2 regions of the Thermanaerovibrio acidaminovorans DSM 6589 genome follow, and region 1 is predicted to be linked to the other one. Evidence: riboswitches for the same ligand, from Rfam matches in the RefSeq annotation. Region 1 holds a riboswitch; the other holds the start of a gene.
The links. Region 1 has a riboswitch for cobalamin ahead of TACI_RS00350 (ethanolamine ammonia-lyase subunit EutB). Riboswitches for the same ligand answer to the same signal wherever they lie in the genome.

Region 1 (4,376 bases):
AGGTTAGCCCCGCGCCGATGCTGTAGCCGGCGAAGATTATCATGGCCGCCAGCCAGATGGCGGGCATCCTGAGCACGTCGCCGATGCCGTCGAACAGGGACTTGGCTCCCTCCGCCACCTCTCCCTTCTTCTCCTCCAGGAGGAAGTAGACCACCACTCCCAGGGCGATCATGGTGGCCGAGTAGAAGATGATGGCCCCCTTGAGGCCCAGCAGGGTGGCACCGAAGGCCTTGAAGACGAATAGGGCCCCGAAGGCGCTTAGGGTGGCGGAGAGGCCCCGACCGAAGTCCAAGAAGCCGAAGAGGCGCCCCTGCTCGGAGCTGTCGCCCAGCATCTTGACGCTCTTGAGCATGGTGGGCCAGAAGGTGAAGACGGTGGTGAAGGCCCAGATGACGTGGATGGCCAGCGCCATGTGGTAGCCCGGGAAGGTGGAGTAGTAGAGCCCCGTGAGGCCGGTGGCTATGAGGGAGAAGGGGACCAGCTTCTTGTAGGGGAGCCGGTCCGCCAGGATGCCCCCCGGCAAGTATAGGAACAGGTTGGCGATCCCGTAGACGGTCATCAGGTTGCCTATCTGGGTGTTGTTTATCTGGAGCGCATTCTGGAGGGGAATGTAGAACTGTTCCCGCAGGTACGGGAGCTGGTAGATTATGCCGCCGGAGAATGCCAGACAGAAGAGGGTTATCCACTTCTTGACGTTTCGGTTCATGGGCTTACCTCCTGAGGTATGAGATGATCAAACGAAAAGGTCCGGTCTGTCGGAGAAGATGCCGCTGACACCCATGGATTCCAGCTCCCGGGCGGTTTGGGGGTCGTTAACCGTGTAGGAGAGCACCTCCAGTCCCATATCCAGGTAGGTCTTCACGTCCTCCCGGTCCACCAGCTCGAAGGCGGGGTGCAGGCTGTAGACCGGGAAGCCCAGCCCCTCCAGGTAGGATCTTGGGTTGACCGGGTAGTGGTAGGTGAGGAGGCCTATCCGTATCTCCGGTAGCAGTTCCTTGATGGTCTTGAGGCCCCGGTGATCGAAGGAGGACACGATGATGTGGTGGTGTTGTCCGAAGTGGCGGATCACCTTGGCCACCTCCTCCTCCAGGCCCCGGCGGCGGTAGGCGATCTGTTTGAGCTCCACGTTGAGGAGCCTGTCGGTGGGCACCGTCTGGAGCACCTCCATGAGGGTTGGTATCCGTTCCCCCTTGAAGGAGGGGTGGAACTTGGCGCCGAAGTCCAGCCGGCGTAGCTCCTCCAGGGTCAGCCGGTCCACCTCTCCGGATCCGTCGGAGGTCCTGTCCACGGTGAAGTCGTGGATCACCACCACTTGTCGGTCCTTGGTGAGCTGCACGTCGATCTCGATGCCGTGGACGTTCAGCTCCAGGCCGCGCCTTATGGCCTCCAGGGTGTTTTCCGGTGCCAGTCCCGCGGCGCCCCGATGTCCTATGATCTTCAAACCTCTCACTCCCCTCTCCCTTGATTTGTCCCCCCAGATACTAAAAAAGCCCGCACGGCCCCATGGGGCCCGCGGGTCTCTGATCTCTAGCGGGACGAATGCCAAATGATATTAGCTTAATTTAAGAGAAAGGTCAATCGGGGGTGGGTTCGGGTTTCTATATTAATTTTATTTTTGTACCAGTGGCATGGTAGTATTAGGGATTAGAAACCATAGCGTAATATTGAGCACTGTTGACTTTTCTGACGAGTCTGGATTATACTAGCTAACAAGGTTTCTATCCCTCTATAGGGGTTTCTGTTTGGCCTTTGCCCGTTGTCAATCTCTGACCAGCCGCGATGCAAGGGAAGCCGATGGGATTTCGGCGCGGGGCCGCCACTGTGATCCGGACCAAGCCGCATTGGAGCCACTGGGTTGTCCCGGGAAGGCGCGGCGGGGGATGATGGTAAGCCAGGAGACCTATCGCGGCGGTGGTAGCTGGGTGCCCGCGGACGCCGGGGACCAGCGCGCTTGGGGCGTTGCCCCTGATGTGGCGCGCCGGGCCCCGGCGGTTCTTTTAGGCTCCCCACCGGGGCCCTCTCACTACACCCAAAGCGGAGGTGATGGAGAGGTGAGGCTAAAGACGAGGCTCTTCGGCCGGGTATACCAGTTCAAGAGCGTCAAGGAGGTCCTGGCCAAGGCGAACGAGGAGAAGTCCGGGGACAGGCTGGCGGGCATAGCGGCCCAGTCCATGGAGGAACGGGTGGCGGCCAAGCACGTTTTGGCCAACCTCACCGTGGCGGACCTGAGGAACAACCCGGTGGTCCCCTACGAGGAGGACGAGGTCACCCGGATAATCCAGGACGACGTGAACGAGAGGATCTACCAGGAGGTGGCGGGCTGGACCATCGGGGAGCTAAGGGAGTGGATCCTGTCCGACCAGGTCACCGGGGAGGACATAAAGCGGGTCAGCCGGGGACTCACCAGCGAGGTGGTGGCCGGGGTGGCCAAGCTGATGAGCAACATGGACCTCATCTACGGGGCCAGCAAGATCCGGATCAGCGCCCACTGTAACACCACCATAGGCCTTCCGGGGACCCTTGCCTCCCGCCTCCAGCCCAACCACCCCACCGACGACGTGGAGGGCATAAGGGCCTCCATCCTGGAGGGGCTATCCTACGGGGTGGGGGACGCGGTCATAGGCCTTAACCCGGTGGACGACACGGTGGAGAACGTCAAGAAGATCCTCCACAGCTTCCAGGAGCTCAAGGAGCGCTATCAGATCCCCACCCAGATATGCGTCCTGGCCCACGTGACCACCCAGATGGAGGCGGTCCGCCAGGGGGCCCCCACGGACCTTTTCTTCCAGAGCATCGCCGGATCCCAGAAGGGCAACGAGGCCTTCGGCATATCGGGCACCATGCTGGCGGAGGCCATGGAGCTGGCGGCCCGGCAGGGCACCTCAACGGGCCCCAACTTCATGTATTTCGAGACTGGCCAGGGGTCCGAGCTCTCCTCCGACGCCCACTTCGACGCGGACCAGGTCACCATGGAGGCCCGGTGCTACGGCTTCGCCAAGCGCTTCAAGCCCTTCCTGGTGAACACCGTGGTTGGGTTCATCGGCCCCGAGTACCTCTACGACAGCAGACAGGTGATCCGGGCGGGGCTGGAGGACCACTTCATGGGGAAGCTGACCGGGATACCCATGGGGTGCGACGCCTGCTACACCAACCACATGAAGGCGGACCAGAACGACATCGAGAACCTGGCGGTGCTACTCACCGCCGCGGGGTGCAACTACTTCATGGGGATACCCCACGGGGACGACGTGATGCTCAACTACCAGTGCACCGGCTACCACGACACCGCCGCGTTGAGGCAGCTCCTCAAGGTACGGCCCATAGGGGAGTTCGAGCGCTGGCTTGAGAAGTGGGGGATTCTGGAGAACGGGGTGCTGACCCAGCGAGCCGGGGACGCCTCCATCTTCTGCTGACAGGAGGGGTGATCGATGGTCAAGGAACAGGATCTCAAGCAGCTGGTGATGGAGATATTGAACGAGATGTCCCGGGGGGCAGAGCCCAGCCCGACCCAGCCGTCAACCCCGCCTCAGGGGGCCCAGGAGGCCCCGTCGGGCCAGGAGGGGGAGCTACCAGACCTCACCCAGGTGGACATAAGGACCCAGTGCCTGGTCCCATCCCCCAAGGACCCGGCGGCGCTCATGGCTATGAAGGCCAAGACCCCCGCCAGGATAGGGGTATGGCGGGCGGGGCCCCGGTACAAGACCGAGACCCTCCTCCGGTTCAGGGCGGATCACGCCGCCGCCCAAGATGCGGTCTTCAGCGAGGTCTCCGATGAGTTTCTCGCCAAGAACGACCTCCAGGTGGTCAAGACCGAGTGCGCCGACAAGGACCAGTTCCTCACCCGACCGGACCTTGGCCGCCGGTTCTCCCCCGAGGCTACGGAGACCATAAAGCGCCTGGTGGGATCGCCCCCCAAGGTGCTGGTCTACATCTCCGACGGGCTCAGCACCACCGCGGTGGAGACCAACGCCATAGACACCTTCAAGGCCATGGCCCAGGCGCTGGACCGACAGGGCATAAAGTTGCCCAAGCCCTTCTTCGTAAAGTACGGCCGGGTGCCCGCCATGGACGTGATCTCCCAGGTGACCGGGGCGGAGGTGGTCTGCGTCCTCATCGGCGAACGCCCCGGGCTGGTTACCGCGGAGAGCATGTCCGCCTACATCACCTACAAGGGCACCGTGGGGATGCCGGAGGCGAAGCGCACCGTGGTCTCCAACATCCACTCCGGCGGCACCCCTGCGGTGGAGGCGGGGGGATACGTGGCGGAGATCATAAAGCTCATGCTGGAGAAGCGGGCCAGCGGAATAGACCTAAAGCTTTAGCCGCTTTGTAATTAAGGGGGGAAGGCAAATGAAGGGAGATCCTTTGAAGGCTAG
Region 2 (4,376 bases), 340 kb from region 1:
GATGGGGAGGGGCTGATCCGCCGTCTCTTCCAGGATGGTTGTTCGCTGCCCTTGTGGTTCGAGCTGGTGCTGTCCGCCCACAGGGGGGTCCAGGGGATGGTGGACCTGGCGGAGGCCCTTCGCATGCGGGTCAAGGAGGACATGCGGGACCGGCTCAGCCGGGCCCGGCTGGACCTGGCGGACCGGGGGCTGGAGGACCTGCTCTGCGTCTTCTTCGACGGGATCATGTTCAACGTGGGGATCTGGCTTGACCTGGATTCGGCCCTTGGGCTTTGGAGGCGGGGCTGTGGGGCCCTGGTGGGGGGGGCGGACCGTGGCTAGGCTCCGTTGGCCCCTGTGTCTTCTCCTGGTGGCGCTGGTGTGGTTTCCGTCGGCGGCGGGGGCGGAGGCCCCCCTTAGCCTTGGGGAGCTGGAGAGCAGGGCCCTGGAGGTCCACCCGGTCCTCAAGGCCCTCCGTGCCTCGGTGAGGGGCAAGGAGGCGGCGCTGGAGCAGGCCCGGGCGGGGCTGGCTCCCAAGCTGGACCTGGTGCTCTACGGTTCCAAGGCCAAGGAGCCTCCCAAGGCCCGGGTCTACGATCCCCTGGACAAGCCAGTGGGGTACGCGGTGACCGGCTACGAGGAGACCTACCGGGCCGCGTTGGCGCTGACCCAGGTGCTCTACTCGGGGGGCACCCTGACATATCAGGTGCGGGCTGCGGAGGCGGCCATGGAGGCCGCCCGGGCGGAGGAGGAGCGGGGCCGGGAGGGGGTTCTCTTCCAGCTGAGGTCCGCCCTCTACGGGGTCCTTCGGGCCAAGGGGAGGGTACAGGTGGCGTCCCGGGTGGTGGAGCTGTCCGAGCGTTACCTGGAGAGGGTGAAGGCCTTCTACTCGGTGGGGATGGTGCCCCGGGCGGAGCTCTTGAGGGCCCAGGTGGCCCTGTCCAACGCAAAGGTCAACCTCATAAGGGCCAATGGGGCGGTGGAGAGGGCCTACGCCATGCTGGACCGGGCCTGCGGGTTCGTGGTGCCCCGGGACCGGGAGCTGGTGGTGGAGGCGGGGGATTTGGCGATTCCCCAGGGGGTTGACGTCCAGGGGATAGCCCTTCGGTCCCGGCGGGAGCTGAGGTCCCTGGACATGTACCGTCGGCAGGCCCTGGCCCTGGCTGGGGCGGCGGATGGGCAGGGGAGGCCCCAGCTTCTGTTCAAGGGGGAGGCCTACCGGGTGGGGCCCGATTTCTTCCCCAGCGAGAAGGAGGACTACCTGCTGTCGCTGACCCTTCAGTGGCGGATGTTGGACTTCGGGGAGGTGAGGGCCAGGGCGGATCAGGCCCGGGCCCAGGCGGAGGCGCTCCTTGGGCGGTTCGGCGACATGGAGCTGCAGATAAGGCAGGAGGCGGTGGACGCCTTCGAGCGGCTCAAGGAGGCCCGGGAGAGGCTGGCGGCGGCGGATGTGGGGCTCAAGCAGGCGGAGGAGGACCACCGGATAGCGGAGCGCCGCTATGATGCCCGGGTGGGCACCAACCTGGACGTCTTGGACGCCCGGGTGCGGCTGGAGCAGGCCATGAACGACCTGGTGGACGCCCGGTACGACCTCCTCTCCGCCCAGGCGGCGCTTCGCTACGCCCTTGGCGAGGAGGGGTGGGGGATGGTGTTGAGAAACTGACCACCCGCCCCCGGGGGTCCCCCCGGGGGCCTTTGTGTTGGTCTCATATTGTGCTATAGTTCCGTGCCAGATGCCACGTCCCCGGAGCGGTCCGGGGACGAATTGGGTCTGGGAGCCCAGGAAGACCGGTGGGAATCCGGCGCAGCCCCGCTACGGTGTGGACTTTGAGTCCGAGCCCGACACTGGCCCCAGGTCCTGGATGCGGCCCCCCTTCGAGGGCGGGGGGGCCGCATGGTGGTCTGTCCGGGCCCTCCAGAGCGGCGGGCCCGGAAGTTTTTTGAGGAAGGGGGGGAGATCTCTACACCGGCCCTTGGAGATCATAATCCAACGGGGAGGGAGTTTCTGTGCGTACATCTAGGAGATCCTTGTGGCTGTTCGTTGTCTTGGGGTTGGCCGCCTTGGGGGGGCCCGCCTTCGGGGCCGACGAGCCGGTGGTGGAGGTCCTGGGCTCCCGGGTGAGCTCCATGGAGGACCTGCCCGCCATGGTTCATCGGGTAACCTCCGACGACATCCGGCGAAGCGGGGCAAGGAACCTGCAGGAGGTGCTGGACCTGCTACCCGGGGTGAACGGCCTGGTCAGCGGGGCTGGGATGGCCCAGTCCAAGGGCATATCCGTCCGGGGGATGACCACCGAGGTGCTACTCCTGGTGGACGGGGTCCCCTTCATGACCTCCAGTTACGGCACCGGGGCGGTGCTGGGGGCCCCCTTCGACCTCAGGACCGTCCCCTTGAGCTCCATCGAGCGGGTGGAGGTCCTAAAGGGCGCCTCCTCCGCCCTCTACGGTTCCCACGGCCTTGGAGGGGTCATAAACGTGGTGACTCGAAAGGGGGCCGCCCCGGCGGGCTTCTCCCTGACCGGCGGATCCGACGGGTACCTCTCCGGCACCGTCTGGGCCTCCGGAGGAGATAGGGTTACCGCCACGGTCCGCTACTCCCGAGAGGAGGAGGGCCAGCGCCGGATCAGGAGGCGGACCAACGGCCTCTACGACCGGTCCGACGACTACCGGGCGAACCACTACGGCCTGGACCTGAAGGGGGACGGGTGGACCTTCAAGGCCAGCCTGGGGGACTACTCCTCCCGCTGGACCTACGACGGGGACCTGAACCGGCAGGAGAACGACTACGGCCGCTACGTGCTGGAGCTACCGGTTCCAGGGGACCTGTCCCTCAAGGCCTACTACGGCAGCAACTTCAAGCGGGTCTTCGACTCCTCCGGCAGGAGTGAGTACCAGGACAGCAACCTGGGGCTCGCCCTGGACGGGCGGGGCAAGTGGGGCTCAAACCTCCTGGCCTACGGGATCGAGCTCCGTCGGGACAGCTCCGACAGCAGGAACTTCGAGAACCCCTTTGGCAACAACGATCCCTACGACCTCAAGAGGGATGGGCTCTCCTTGTACGGGGAGACCAGCTTCCCCCTGGGGGAACTGACGGGCCTTCTGGGGCTCCGTTACGAGCGCTGGGACGTTGAGAGGGGGGACGACTACTCGGAGCTGAACCCAAAGGTGTCCCTCTCCTACGAGGACCCCTCCGGCAGGCTGTGGTACCTGTCCGCCGGCAGGGCCTTCGTGATGCCCAGCTTCTTCCAGATCTACATGCCCATGAGGAGCTGGGGGATCCCCAACTACCAGCTCAGGCCCGAGAAGGGGTGGAGCTACGAGGCGGGGGTCCGGTCCGCCGCCGGCTGGAGCTTCAACCTCTTCTACACCGACCTGGACGACAGGATCGCCTACCAGTCGGATCCCATCACTTGGATCGGCCAGTACGTGAACCTGGAGCGCTACCGGGCCTACGGGGTGGAGGCGGAGTGGGTCCTGCGGCTGTCCGAGGGGCTCACCTATCGGCAGGGTTTGTCCTGGGCCTACGGGGAGGAGAGGGCCTCGGGTCAGTGGACCAGGAGCGGGGATCCCCGGTGGAAGTCGGTCTCCACCCTGGAGTGGACCCGGGGACCCTGGAGGGCCAGCGTCACCGGCCGGTTCTACGGGGATAGGGCCATAAGGGACAACACCAACCACTACTCCGAGGAGGACATCTTCCTGGTGGACCTCAACCTTTCCCGCTCCCTGGGGGAGATGGAGCTGACCTTGGGGGGACGCAACGTCTTCGGCCGGGAGTTCTTCGTGGACCGGAGCGGCTATGTGACGCCCGAGAGGACCTGGTACCTGACCCTGAGCGGCCGCATCTAGGCGTCACCTCACCGGGGGTCCGGATCCACCAGCCTGAAGAGGAAGGGGATCCGGACCTCCCCGTTCACCTGGGGCCTGAAGCGCCACATGGCCGCCGCCTCCAGCGCCGCCCGGTCCAGCCGGGGGGACCCGCTGGAGGACTCCACCCTCGCATCGATGGGGACCCCGTCCCGGACCGTGAGGCGGATCACCACCGTGCCCTCCTCGCCCCTCTGCCGAGCCGCCCGGGGGTACCGGGGCTTCACCCGCAGGGTGGCGTCCTCCGCCGTTCCACCCGGTAGGGTTTCACCGGTCCCCCCGCCTTCCGCTTGACCCCCCGATGGAAGTCCCCCTTCACCTGCCGGGGCCCCCTCCGCCGGTGGGCCGCCGGCGGGGCCATCCGTGTCCCCGGATCGATCGGTCCCCCCCCTATCCTTCGCCTCCCCCAGGGAGGCCTCCTTTGGGGCCCTTCGGGCGCTTGGATTGCGTTCGCTCGGGATCCTGTTCTGCTTGGCCGGGGTTTTAACCGGGGCCTCGGTCTTGGCTTTGGGCGGGTCCGCCCCGGGTGTCAC

Region 2: it holds a riboswitch for cobalamin, as region 1 does, so the genes downstream of both, TACI_RS07895 (TonB-dependent receptor plug domain-containing protein) here and TACI_RS00350 (ethanolamine ammonia-lyase subunit EutB) in region 1, are expected to answer to the same signal.

What each region holds. Positions count from the first base shown of each region.
Region 1 covers NC_013522.1:79,565-83,940, forward strand. The annotation lists gene TACI_RS00340 (MFS transporter) at 1-706, opposite strand, end outside; gene TACI_RS00345 (glycerophosphodiester phosphodiesterase) at 734-1,441, opposite strand; cobalamin riboswitch at 1,761-1,922, shown strand; gene TACI_RS00350 (ethanolamine ammonia-lyase subunit EutB) at 2,052-3,413, shown strand; gene eutC (ethanolamine ammonia-lyase subunit EutC) at 3,429-4,322, shown strand; gene eutL (ethanolamine utilization microcompartment protein EutL) at 4,351-4,376, shown strand, end outside.
Region 2 covers NC_013522.1:1,591,907-1,596,282, reverse strand. The annotation lists gene TACI_RS07905 (TetR/AcrR family transcriptional regulator) at 1-321, shown strand, start outside; gene TACI_RS07900 (TolC family protein) at 314-1,642, shown strand; adenosylcobalamin (AdoCbl) riboswitch at 1,738-1,875, shown strand; gene TACI_RS07895 (TonB-dependent receptor plug domain-containing protein) at 2,008-3,825, shown strand; gene TACI_RS07890 (TonB family protein) at 3,834-4,376, opposite strand, start outside.